DNA from 2 places in the Chengkuizengella sediminis genome. Region 2 is predicted to be linked to the other one. Evidence: a T-box and tRNA genes for the amino acid it is inferred to sense, from the RefSeq annotation. Region 2 holds a T-box; the other holds one or more tRNA genes.
The links. The T-box of region 2 lies ahead of glyQ (glycine--tRNA ligase subunit alpha). A T-box ahead of a tRNA ligase gene usually reads a tRNA of that ligase, here a tRNA-Gly.

Region 1 (6,886 bases), on a different contig from region 2:
ATAACAAAAACGGCTGCTGCAGCCAAAGCAGGGTACTGTTTAGCCCACCTCATCCATCTGGTTTCTCTTTTCATTGGAATAACATCCATAATCTTGTCAGTTAAGTCATCAGGAACTGGGCTTTTTGGGAGAGACCTAGTTAATGCCTCGGTTTTTTCTAACTGTGTTAAATTCTCTTTACAATTTGAACATGTGTTTAGGTGATGGCTTAACTGATGAAGTTTTACACCAGTAAGATCTCCGTCCAAGTATTCATGCAATAAAGAATTTACTTGTTTACAATTCACTTTGCCCACACCTTTCAGAATTCAAACTCGTTCGTTCATTCATACCATACGTTTGTTAAAAAAATTGGTTTCAAAAAAAAATTAATAAATATGATTACTAATAACTTAAACAATATCTATATTAAGTTTCCATGTTCTAATTTTTTTCGGAGATACTCTCTACCTCTATGTACTCTAGTTTTGACGGTTGTTACAGGCATATTTAGTATATCACCGACCTCCTGAAGAGATAAATCATGCAAATAACGTAACACGACAACTGATTTATACTTTTCTGGTAATTTATCAATCGCTTCTCGAACATGTCTTTGTGTTTCAGAAATGATAAGCTGTTGATCAGGAGAGTCATCTAAGCTCGGAAGAATATCATAACCGTCTATCCCTTCGCCTTCTATGGTTTCAGCATCTAATGAAAAAGCATTTTTTCTTTTCCTTAGTCGATCAATACACAAATTTGTACCAATACGAAATATCCAAGTAGAAAACTTGAACTTTGCATCATATTTATGTATGCTTTTGTACACTCTTAAGAAGGTTTCTTGAGTTATATCTTCCGCTTCCTGTTTATTACCTAACATTCTGTAACCAAGATGGTAAATTTTACTCTTATATAAATCAACTAAATCTGAAAAGGCTTGATGATTTCCTTTTTTAGCTAATTTAATGATTTTTACTTCGGTACTTTCCACTACAATTCCCCCAGCATAATGCTTGCTATGGTTTAACGTGATTTAATTTTTAATTACTTCTTTTCAGCGACTATAATTCCAACTAATATTAAAAGTACTCCTAACCATTGTGCAAGGTTCACAGTTTCTTGTAATACAATAACCGCAGCAATGATTGCTGCTGGTAGTTCAATTGCTCCCAACATTGCAGACAAAGATCCACCGATTTTAGGAATTCCTAAGTTAAAACTAATTGTAGGAATCACAACACCTAAAATGGCTGCAAATAGTCCCCAGAAGAGAAATGTATTTAATTCTCCTTGGATATATGTCTGACTAGGAAATAATATCATCATTACAATGATACTAGGTGGAAGAGATGCTGTTATCATTATAGCTGATTTTAGTACAGAATCTATATTTGTTGCAACTCTTCCTGTAAAGGTTATGAATAAACTATATGTAATTGCGGATAAAAAACCGTAAATAAACCCTCTGGTACTCATTTGTTGAAGGTCTTCAAAGGACAATCCAACAGCTAAGATGGTTCCAAACATGACGACAACAACCGCTAGCACCTGATATATCGTTGGTAATCTTTTATGTAATACAGACTCAATAATGATTGAAATCCATATAAACTGAAACAACAGCACAATGGAAAGAGATGCATTTAAGTCTCTTAAAGAAGCATTGATAAAAATGGAAGTAAGTGAAATTCCAATAAAACCTAACAAGGTTAGTCTCAGCCAAGGAGCCTTCATTGGATTCTGCCACGAACTTTTTCTAAACCCTATAATAATCCATAATATCATCATACCAAAAAATAACTGTCCTGTGGTGATTTGAAGCTCATTTAATCCAGATTCATAAGCAAGTTTAATGATGGATGATAAAATCCCATAACTTGAAGCTCCAACTAACACAAGAATAATGGCTACCCAACGATGCATTTCTTTCAAATTAATAACCTCCAAGATACAAAAAGCCGGAAAGTCCATTAAGACCTCCGACTTTGTATACGGATAAAATATTGTTAGTCTTTGTACTTGTGACTTAATTGCTCTGATGGAAAATGAATCATGTCATTTATCCTGTATTTCGAAGCCCTGCTGCAATTCCATTTATCGTAAGTAAAACCTCACGTAATAAATCTGCATTATCATCATCTTCTTGACGTAATGCTCTAAGTTCAGACAATAATTCCACTTGTAAATAACTTAAAGGATCTACGTATGGGTTTCTTAAACGAATAGATTCCTGAATAACTGGAACATTATCTAAAATTTCTTTTTGTTTCGTTATATCTAAGATAAGCTTACTGGTCAAAATATATTCATCCTCTATGGATTTGAAAATTCGAGCTTGTATCGTAGAATCTTTGATCATATTTGAATACTGCTTTGCAATTAATAAATCTGACTTGGCAAGAGCCATTTGTAGATTATCTATCATAGATCTGAAAAACGACCAATTCTCATACATGTTTTGAAGCGTTTTTAAATTCTCTACCTTGCCCTGTATATAGGATTGCAGCCCTGTCCCTGCAGCATACCAAGCAGGTAACAAATATCTGCTTTGAGTCCAAGAAAATACCCATGGAATCGCTCTTAAATCTTCAAATTTATCACTATTTTTACGTTTAGAAGGTCTAGAGCCAATATTTAATTCCCCAAACTCTGTTAGTGGTGTAGATTCTTTAAAGAAGGTTACAAAACCTGGATCACGGAAAATAAGATCTTGATATTTATTAAGAGCTGTCTCTGAAATACCCTGAACGATTTCCTCCCAATTAGGGTCAGCTTTTAATTCCTGTTTTCGTTTAGATAACAATCCAGCTTTAATTAATGAAGAAGTTGCTTGCTCTAAGCTTCTGTATGCAATGCCTTTTAAAGAGTAACGAGAAGAAAGTACTTCTCCTTGTTCTGTAATTTTTATCCCGCCACCTAAAGTACCTGGGGGTTGCGCTAGGATACTGCGATTCAAAGGCATACCACCTCTACCTAAAGCTCCACCTCTACCATGGAAAAACTTTAGTTTAACACCGTATTTACTTGCGGTTTCTGTAATATCCCTCATAGCAATTCTTAATTCCCAGTTAGCTGTTATTGCTCCACCATCTTTATTGCTATCCGAATATCCCAACATAATCTCTTGTAGATCATTAACTTCCTTTAAACTTTTTCTATAGATAGGTATATTAAACAACTGATCTATAATTTGAGGTGCTTCATGAAGATCATCTATCGTTTCAAAAAGTGGTACAGGCTGAATAGATAACCCGTTTGGTTCAAGACGATGTAATCCATATTCTTTAGCTAATATTGTTACTTCGAGAAGATCACTAACACCCTGTGTCATACTAATCAGATAACTCTTAATGCAGTCTTGACCGAATTCCTTCTGAGCATTATAAATCGTTTTGAAAACATCTAAACATTCCTTTGTACTTTCAGAATAATTTAGATTCACTGTCGTTAATGGTCTTGGATCATTTAATAACTCTGTTAATAAATGAATCTTCCCATCTTCTTTCAATGCTGAATAGTTTTCTTCAATCCCTGTTTTTGAAAGAATTTCTGTGATTGCAAATTCATGCTCCTTACTATGCTGGCGAATATCCAAAGCAGCTACATGAAAACCAAAAAGTTCAACTTGTCTAATTACCTTCTTAACAAAATTATCTGCAGCATAATCTGCAAAATGTCCTCTTAAGCTACAATCAATTAATTTTAAATCATTTAAAAAATCTTCTGGAGAATTATATTTTTCTTTTTCATTAGAGACAGAAGATTCTGTGTTATTAATTTTTTGAAGCATATAAGAAAGTTTTATTCTATATGGTTCCTTCATATTTCTCCACTGATCAGCAACCGGAATTTCAATATTTCCACGATCTTCTTCAATTGAAGTTAAAAGTTCATCAGATACTTGTATAATGCTAGTACTGAAGCTCAGATGATCCTTAAGGTCTTTGAGGATTTGTCTGTATTTTTTTAAAGCTAAAGCTCTTTGCATTTTAAGTGTTTGCCATGTTGTTTCAGCGGTTACTGAAGGATTACCATCACGATCCCCGCCTATCCAAGATCCAAAACGTAAAAATGTTGGTACATGCCATTCCTGCTCAGGATAATATTTTTTTAAACAATGCTCTAATTCCTGGTATACGTCAGGTAAAACATCGAATAATGTTTCATCAAAATAATATAATCCGTTACGAACTTCATCTATAACTGTAGGTTTACGATCACGAAGTTCGTCCGTTTGCCATAAAGTTAATACTTCATTATGAAGTTTGTCCTTTAATAATTCACGCTCTTTATAAGTTAAAGTAGGATTGTCTAATTCCATCATTTCTTCAGCAATTCTATGATGAATATCTAAAACAGCTCTTCTTGTTGCTTCCGTTGGATGAGCCGTCATCACTAACTCTAATGTCGCTCCACTTAAGATCTCCATTACATCATCACTAGATACATTACATTCTTTAAACTCGATAATGATGCTTTCAATGGAACCAGGTTGAATAATATCACCTGTTGAACGTTCGTACTCTCTTTTTCTGCGAACTCGATGGTTTTGTTCTGCAATATTAACAAGGTGAAAATAAATTGCAAATGCCCTTATAACATTATGACGCTTACCCGTTTCTAATGTCTCGATCTTAGTTTTAAAATTTTCCAGTAATTCCTGTACGAAGTTTGCTCGTAAAGATTTACTCATTTCTCTGATTTCTTCTACGACATCAAGTAATTCTTTACCTCCTTGATGAACTAAAACCTCTCCTAAAATATTACCTAAAAAGCGAACATCTCTACGTAATGGATCTGTTTTATTCGTATCTACAGTAGTTTCAACCAACTCTCACACCTCATCTTTATTTAAATGTATAAATATATGATACTAAAAAAAGGGTCAAAAATCTCAGATTTAACAAAAATAATGAATTTCCATTAATTGAAATTAATAATTATGTAGTTGAATACTCAAATATATAGCTGCATAAATATACAACGATAGCAAGGGATTAGGTGTCAATTCAATAACATCACTTAGTAATTAGTATAATACTATGCTAGGGGAAGTTAACAAATTGCTCTAATATAATTTATTTGTAGATCAGGTTTTCGAAATAGGATTATAATCGATATTAAAAAAAAAAGACCTTATAGGTCATTTATTGTTAAATGGAGCGGGTGATGGGAATCGAACCCACGCGACCAGCTTGGAAGGCTGGAGTTCTACCATTGAACTACACCCGCGTATTAAAATAATAGTGGTCGGGACGACACGATTTGAACATGCGACCCCTTGGTCCCAAACCAAGTGCTCTACCAAGCTGAGCTACGTCCCGATGTAAATATATTATTGAAAATGGCACGCCCTGAGAGATGCAGTTACCTGACTGCGATGCCTTTTCTTTCGAAGCTTATGCTCCGACGAATTCTAACGTTCGAATTATCTCATGCGTTTTGTCTATCTATGAAGATTAAATGGCACGCCCTGAGAGATTCGAACTCCCGACCTTTTGATTCGTAGTCAAACGCTCTATCCAGCTGAGCTAAGGGCGTATATGGAGCGGACGACGAGATTCGAACTCGCGACCCTCGCCTTGGCAAGGCGATGCTCTACCACTGAGCCACGTCCGCAAATGGTGCGCGTGAAGGGAGTCGAACCCCCACGTCGTAAGACGCTAGATCCTAAGTCTAGTGCGTCTGCCAATTCCGCCACACGCGCATAAATAAAATGGTGAGCCATGAAGGATTCGAACCTTCGACACCCTGATTAAAAGTCAGGTGCTCTACCGACTGAGCTAATGGCTCTCATAATGGCTGGGGATACAGGATTCGAACCTGTGCATGACGGAGTCAAAGTCCGTTGCCTTACCGCTTGGCTAATCCCCATCAATTCAATTGTAACAGTGCCGTCAAGAGGACTTGAACCCCCAACTTACTAATTAAGTCAGTTGTTCTACTAGTTGATCTACAACTGCAAACATAATTGATGGTGGACGCTGACGGGATCGAACCGCCGACCCTCTGCTTGTAAGGCAGATGCTCTCCCAGCTGAGCTAAGCGTCCATATTAGTGATAGAATATAAGGAATAAGCCAAAGATCCCTGCAAAGATATTATGGTGCCCGTACAGGTTAGTCTTCATTTCAATGAAGATTGTGCTCCGACGAACCCTTGGGATTCTTCATCCCTTGATGTTATTTCTTTAAGTGGTGACCCGTACGGGATACTCTTCATTTCATTACGAGACTGCGATGCGATCTCTTACGAAGATTATACTCCGACGAACCCTAGGATTCTTCATCCCTTGATGTTATTTCTTTAAATGGTGACCCGTACGGGATTCGAACCCGTGTTACCGCCGTGAAAGGGCGGTGTCTTAACCGCTTGACCAACGGGCCACATTGATATTAATAAGCTCCCAACCGGATTTGAACCGGTGACCTCTTCCTTACCATGGAAGCACTCTACCTACTGAGCTATGGGAGCATATGGCTCCCCGAACAGGACTCGAACCTGTGACAACTCGGTTAACAGCCGAGTGCTCTACCAACTGAGCTATCAGGGAACATTATATACAGTAAATAGAGAATTAAAGCTTGGCAACGTCCTACTCTCCCAGGACCTTGCGGTCCAAGTACCATCGGCGCTGGAGGGCTTAACGGTCGTGTTCGGTATGGGTACGCGTGGTACCCCTCCGCCATCATCACCAAACATTCAAGGATATTCCCTGAAAACTAGATGCGAAACAAAGAATAAAGAATTGGAATCTCATGTTTTTCCCTAAGCAATGTTTGCTCGGGGTCCCCGGAAAGTATTTGGAATTTGCTTCAAAGCTTCACTCCACTTTTTGGGGTATTCTTGGATAAGCCCTCGACCGATTAGTATTCGTCAGCTCCATGCATTGCTGCACTTCC
Region 2 (6,886 bases):
CATTAGCATCATTTAGCCTAAATCTTTTTTGTGAATACAATATTTTATACTTTGTAGCAGTTACAGCATTCTCAACAATTTCTTTATTAAAACGATCTGAACCATGAGCTGTAATGTATTCATCAGGATCCATTTGGTCAGGAAGCATAGCAACATAAACTTGAAATTTCATTTTTTCTAATATCGATAGATTTTTTATGGCTGCTGTTTGACCAGCTTCATCTCCATCAAAACACAAAATAATTTGATCAGCATATCGCTTTAAGGTGGTTGCATGTTCCCGAGTAACAGCAGTCCCCATTGTTGCTACTCCATTCAATACCCCTGCATCCCACGCTTTGATCACATCTGCATACCCTTCAAATAAGACAATTCGCCCAGTTCGTCTAATTTCAGTTTTTGCCTGAGAGAAGTTATACAATGTTTTACTCTTATTAAATAGAATGGTTTCGGGTGAATTTAAATATTTTGGTTGACCATCTCCTAAGGCTCTTCCTGCAAAGGCAATTACTTTTCCTCTAACATTTGTAATAGGAAAGATGATCCGATCCCGAAATCGATCTACGTACTGCTGTTGACCCGTTTTAGATAAAAGTCCACCTTGTTCCATCAAAGGAAGTAAAAACTCTCTTTTATGCAAAAACTCAGTCAAAGTATTTCGCATCGACGGGGCATAACCGATTTGAAATTGATTCATAAGCTTTAATGAGAAACCTCTATTGTTCAAGTATTCTAAAGCAATTTTTCCATGTGCAGTATTTTTTAATATATAATGAAACAAAGTTTGAGATAGCTCATGTGCTCTTAATAAATCAGACTTTTCTTTCTGCTGTTCTGGATGCTCACTTTGATTATGCCAATGAAAAGGAATGTCAGCATCTTCAGACAATTGTTGAATGGCCTCAGGAAACGAATAATTTTCAATTTCCATCATGAATTTAACTACATTACCACCAATTCCACAACCAAAGCAATTGAAAATTTGTTTATCGGGTGAAACTGTAAATGAAGGGGTTTTCTCAGAATGAAACGGACAAAGTCCTTTTAGATTTTTACCTTGCTTTGATAAATGAACATACTTACTAATCACATCTACAATATCATGATGTTTCAAGACAGTTTCAATAATTTCATCCGGGATACCTAAATTTGACACTTAACCACCTTCATCTATTATTAACAATCTTATATTTCGATACTTTGACTAAATCTCCTGCAAATCTTTTAAAAAATTTGTCATTGTTTGTAGAAAAACATTTCGATCCTCTTTTGTAAATGGTTTTGGTCCCTTGCTATATTGACCATTTCTTCTCTTTTTAGCACTTTCATGTCTGTTTTCCAATAAAAAATCAATGGATTGAGCAGAGTAAAATTTACCACGAGGTGACACTACTTTAGCCCCTTTCCCCAAACAAATAGAAGCTAAACCAAAATCATGTGTAATTAAAATATCATTCGCAGAAATATGATTTGAAATATATAAGTCTGCTGATTGATCAGAACGATCAACCTGAATGTTTTCGACACCATCTTCATTTTTTAATGAGTGATCAAAAGATGCAACCATTACAATCTTGATTTGAAATTGCTTACCTAGTTTGACAATTTCGTTCTTCACGGGACACGCATCAGCATCAACAAAAATAAAAATATTTTTAATTGTGAATCACCAATTTCTATTTAGAGTAGCTTTAGTTTATTATATACGAGAAATAAATATAAAATCCTTTATTTGTGACAAACAATGTTATCCTTTGTATATCACTACTCATAGTTAAGTACTTATCTGTTTAATTTATAATACTATTTTTTGGAAATCAGCAATTTTAACAATATCAGAAGATATATTCGCTAACAAAGCTAAACGATTTCTTTTTAAGTTTTCATCCTCACTCATGACCATGACTTTTTCAAAAAAAGCAGTAATTGGAGTTTGCAGTTGTTTTAACATCTCTAACGCTTCAAATTCTAATGATGCATTTAATTTTTCTGTAAACGTAGGATGTATTTGTTCCCATGTTTTAAATAATTCTATTTCAACCGTTTCTTCAAAGTGTTCTTCTATAATGATTTCATCTTCTGCTTTTGATGCTAAATTTTCTACACGATTGAACGATTCGACAATGATCTTTATATCAGGTTGTTTTACAAACCCCATTAAAGCTTTACCCCGTCTTATTACAGATGGAATATTAGTAATGTCAGTTGCCATTACTGCATCAATCACATCATATCTTATTTTCATATCCGTAAGTACATTTTTAATTCTTAATGAGAAAAATTCCAAATATTTTGCTCGAAGCTCTGAAATTTCCGTCTTTAAAAAACTACTCTCTTCATACACTTCAATACAAATATCAAATAAATTAAATAAGTTGATTTTCAGATTATGGTCCAATATGATCTGAACAATCCCAGCTGCGCTCCTACGTAACGCATATGGATCTTGAGACCCTGTAGGGATAATACCAATAGAAAAACAACCAATAATACTATCCATTTTATCTGCAATACTAACAATTGCACCAACCATGGATTCAGGTGAAGAATCACCAGAAAAACGAGGTTGGTAATGCTCAAAAATAGCTCGTGATACCACTGGGTCTTCTCCAGCTTTTAAAGCATAATCTTCTCCCATTACACCTTGTAATTCAGGAAATTCATTAACCATTTGGGTTACAAGATCAAACTTACAGATGGTAGAAGCTCTCGACACTTGATCTTTCACTTGTTCATCTACGGATAAAAACCTAGAAATTTGACCCGATATTAAACGGGTTCTTCTCACCTTATCTCCAACTGTACCCAGTTCTTCATGATATACAATCTTCTCTAATTTAGCTAGCGCTTTTTCTATTGGGGAATTCTGGTCTTCTTGATAAAAAAATCTTGCATCTGCCAATCTAGCTTTTAATACTTTTTCATTACCTCTTGCTACTACGTCTAAAGATTTTTTATCTCCGTTTCTAACCGTAACAAAATGAGGTAATAATTTATTATTTTGATCAAAAACAGGAAAATAACGTTGATGTTCTCTCATGGATGTAATTAATACTTCCTGGGGTATTTCTAAAAACTCTGGTTGAAAGGATCCAAAAAGGACAGTAGGGTATTCAACTAGAAAAAGCACTTCTTCTAATAAGTCCCCTTTTACAGATATATCCCAGCTTTTATTTTCAGCTAATGTATTAATTTGTTCAACAATAAGCTGTTGTCTTTCCTCTATATCTACGTATACATATTCCTCTTTTAATTGAGTTACATATGTAGATGGAAAATCGATGTTTACCTCACTACCAAGAAAACGGTGTCCTCTTGACTTTCTACCAGCATTTACTTCTGTGATTTCCATTGGAATCACTTCGTCACCATATAAGGCAACAATCCATCGAATGGGGCGAACATATTTTAATTCATACTTTCCCCAACGCATATTTTTGGGATACACCATAGAGGTGACGATCTTACTGATCCCCAAGGATAATATATTTTTTGTTTCAATGCCAACCTCATTTTTAACAGCATAGACATACTCTACACCATTTAACTCTTTAAAAAACAAGTTAGATGGTTCAACTCCTTGGCTCCTTGCAAAACCTAATGCAGCTTTGCTCCATTCACCAAGATCGTTTTGAGCAATTTTTTTGGAAGGACCCTTCACTTCACTTCTAAGATCTGATTGCTTTGATGATACATTATCAACAATAACAGCCAATCGACGCGGAGTAGCGTAAATTTTAGTTCTAGAAAAATGAATTCTAGACTCCATTAACCATTCACTTATTTTTTTCTCTAGTAATTTAACAGCATCACGAATAAATCTAGAAGGTATTTCTTCCATTCCAATTTCAATCAACAAATCTTTATTCATTGATGCTCACCCCTTTTTCCATTAAAAGTGGAAATCCCAAACGTTCCCTTTCTTGTAAATAGGTTGATGCACATAATCTTGATAGATTCCTTACCCTTGTAATATAACCTGTTCGTTCTGTTACGCTAATAGCTCCTCTTGCGTCTAATAGGTTAAATGTATGGGAACATTTTAAAACGTAATCGTAAGCAGGAAAAACCAAATTTTGTTCCAATGTTTTATTAGCTTCCTCTTCATACATATTAAAAAGAGTAAATAACATTTTTGTATCTGATATTTCAAAAGTATATTTTGAGTGCTCATACTCTGGTTGAAGAAACACATCTCCATACTTTACTCCTTCAACCCATTCTAAATCAAACACATTTTCTTTATCTTGAATATAGGATGCAAGACGTTCTAATCCATACGTAATTTCTACTGCAACGGGGTTCATATCAATCCCCCCCACTTGCTGAAAATATGTAAATTGTGTGATTTCCATTCCATCTAACCATACTTCCCAGCCTAACCCCCATGCTCCTAAAGCAGGATGTTCCCAATTATCTTCAACAAAACGTATATCATGATTTTCAGCATGAATGCCTAACTTTTTTAAACTTTCCAAATATATTTCTTGAATGTTATCTGGAGAAGGCTTCATAATAACTTGATATTGATGATGCTGATATAAACGGTTTGGATTCTCACCATATCGACCATCCGCTGGTCTTCTAGAAGGTTCAATATATGCCACATTCCATGGTTCTGGTCCAATGCTGCGTAAAAATGTCATCGGATTTAACGTCCCTGCACCTTTTTCAACATCATAAGGTTGAACAATAATACAATTTTGCTCAGACCAAAATTGCTGCAGAGTTAAAATCATATTTTGAAAATTCAATAAAACCACTCTCCTTTTTTACTAGGTATTAAATTGGCTGGGTATACACTTCAAAGCTTCACTTCACTTTTGTGGGTAAATAAAAAAAATCCCTATGTCAATAAAATGACATAGGGACGAGAAGTTACCCGCGGTTCCACCCTATTTGATAGTTGAACTCATAACTATCCGCTTTATTATTAAGATACTCCAGAATGCCGTTCATCAAATCCTTTGATCAGGCTTCCACCATCCCTGACTCGCTAAACAAAACATTTGGTTACTCTTTTCCTTCTTTGTACCTATTAAGTTAAAAAACATTTAATTAATAGTATATTACGGCATAATTAAAAAGTCAAATTTTGTTCTTCTCACCTGTTGATCTTTTTTTACTTTTTGGGGTGTTCTAAATTGTTTGGGGTAGTTTTGCTTATTTGATCCATTACATATCGAGACTTCCAATTAATATTCACATGTGTATCCATAAAATCACGCATCAACATTTTCACTTCATTTTTTATTGGATCTGAGATATTTATTTTCCCCAACCTTCTTATATCCATCTCTTGAAACAATCGAAGTAACTTTAAAGATCTTGTATTTATTTTTTTAACATATTGCTCTCTGGTTTTGCATTTATAGCAAAGGGTGCCTCCGAGAGAAACTGAAAAAAAAGAACTATCAGCTAATTCTGCACCACATGAAATGCACTCTGTTAAAACTGGATAATAACCTGCTAATTCAAGCATTTTCATCTCAAATAAATGGGTAATGACTTGTGGGTCTTTCCCCTCCTCTATAAATTCCAAAGATGCTAATAATTGCTCAAAAATATAAGAGCTTCCTTCTTGTTCATCTATCATGCGATCAACTAATTCAACAAGATAAGCCGCATAAGTAGATTTAAATAAATCTAAATTCAGATCGTGAAAGGATTTTATGGTTTCACCATCATTCAGGGTCCCCATCTTCCCTTTTTTATAGTATGTAAACTCAGCATAAGTAAATAACTGAGTGACGCTAGAAAGGCGACTTTTTAATTTTTTCGCCCCTCTAGCCATAATGCTTGCTTTCCCCGTTTCTTTCGTGTATATTACAATAATTTTGTTACCTTCACCATAATCAATTGTGCGGATGACAATACCATCAACTTTAAATAACATCCTTCTTCCTCTTCCCTAATTAATCAATCCATACATCATCCTGAATTTCTTCCTGATTAGGTTCTTCGTCAACTTTTTCATGAATTTCTTTAAATAATAAGTAGGCGTCGACATCTCCAGTGTTAATAAAATACTTCCACGAAAAATCTCGCATGGTAGTCATTCCTTTCAGTGGCTATGTCGTAAAATGATTGATGTCTATTATTAGGTTAAACAGTTATGAAAAGAATATCCGAAGTAATTCGTACCAAATTAGTGAACCTTTCTTTCAAAGCAGGAAATCTGATGTTTCGTGAAAAGTGAAACTTAATATTTCTAATCGTGATGGAATCCTAAGTCCTTTAACACAACATCTTGATTTCTCCAATCTTTTTTCACTTTTACCCAAAGCTCAAGAAATATTTTTGATCCTAACAACCTCTGCATATCCTGTCTAGATTTTCTACCAATTTCTTTTAAGACAGCACCGTGTTTACCAATAATTATTCCTTTTTGAGATTTTCTTTCTACAAAGATTAATGCGGAAATATGCACAACACCATTATCTTCTTTTTTCATTTGTTCGATTTGTACAGCAATGGAATGCGGTACTTCCTCACGTGTTACCTCTAACAATTTTTCTCGTACCAATTCAGCACAAATGAACTGCTCTGGATGATCAGTAACTTGATCTTCCGGGTAATACCGTGGACCTTCTGGCAAATATTTCCGAATCTGATCTAATAATGGTTGAATGTTGTTCCCCATTTTAGCTGAAATTGGAACGATTTCTGCAAAATCATATAAATCTTTATAGGAGGTAATTGTCGGCAATAATTTTTCAGGATGTACAAGATCAATTTTATTTAATACTAAAATAACATGTGTTCTGACCGTTTTTAGTTGTTCAATAATATAACGATCCCCTTGACCAATCCCCTGTTCCACATCCACCACAAATAAAATAACATCAACTTCACTTAATGTATTTTCTACGATACTTAGCATATA

Region 1: it has a tRNA-Gly gene. The T-box ahead of glyQ (glycine--tRNA ligase subunit alpha) is inferred to sense a tRNA for this amino acid. The anticodon was not compared.

The regions. Positions count from the first base shown of each region.
Region 1 is NZ_SIJC01000004.1:462,990-469,875, forward strand. It holds gene EPK97_RS11290 (zf-HC2 domain-containing protein) at 1-287, opposite strand, end outside; gene sigW (RNA polymerase sigma factor SigW) at 404-976, opposite strand; gene EPK97_RS11300 (EamA family transporter) at 1,030-1,908, opposite strand; gene ppc (phosphoenolpyruvate carboxylase) at 2,045-4,816, opposite strand; tRNA gene EPK97_RS11310 (tRNA-Gly) at 5,144-5,217, opposite strand; tRNA gene EPK97_RS11315 (tRNA-Pro) at 5,233-5,309, opposite strand; tRNA gene EPK97_RS11320 (tRNA-Arg) at 5,450-5,526, opposite strand; tRNA gene EPK97_RS11325 (tRNA-Gly) at 5,530-5,604, opposite strand; tRNA gene EPK97_RS11330 (tRNA-Leu) at 5,608-5,692, opposite strand; tRNA gene EPK97_RS11335 (tRNA-Lys) at 5,703-5,778, opposite strand; tRNA gene EPK97_RS11340 (tRNA-Gln) at 5,785-5,859, opposite strand; tRNA gene EPK97_RS11345 (tRNA-Val) at 5,961-6,036, opposite strand; tRNA gene EPK97_RS11350 (tRNA-Glu) at 6,296-6,370, opposite strand; tRNA gene EPK97_RS11355 (tRNA-Thr) at 6,386-6,458, opposite strand; tRNA gene EPK97_RS11360 (tRNA-Asn) at 6,462-6,537, opposite strand; rRNA gene rrf (5S ribosomal RNA) at 6,567-6,683, opposite strand; partial or broken rRNA gene EPK97_RS11370 (23S ribosomal RNA) at 6,831-6,886, opposite strand, start outside.
Region 2 is NZ_SIJC01000001.1:576,889-583,774, forward strand. It holds gene dnaG (DNA primase) at 1-1,156, opposite strand, end outside; gene EPK97_RS02885 (YaiI/YqxD family protein) at 1,205-1,660, opposite strand; gene glyS (glycine--tRNA ligase subunit beta) at 1,796-3,871, opposite strand; gene glyQ (glycine--tRNA ligase subunit alpha) at 3,864-4,754, opposite strand; T-box leader at 4,864-5,039, opposite strand; gene recO (DNA repair protein RecO) at 5,123-5,896, opposite strand; gene EPK97_RS02905 (YqzL family protein) at 5,916-6,050, opposite strand; gene era (GTPase Era) at 6,212-6,886, opposite strand, start outside.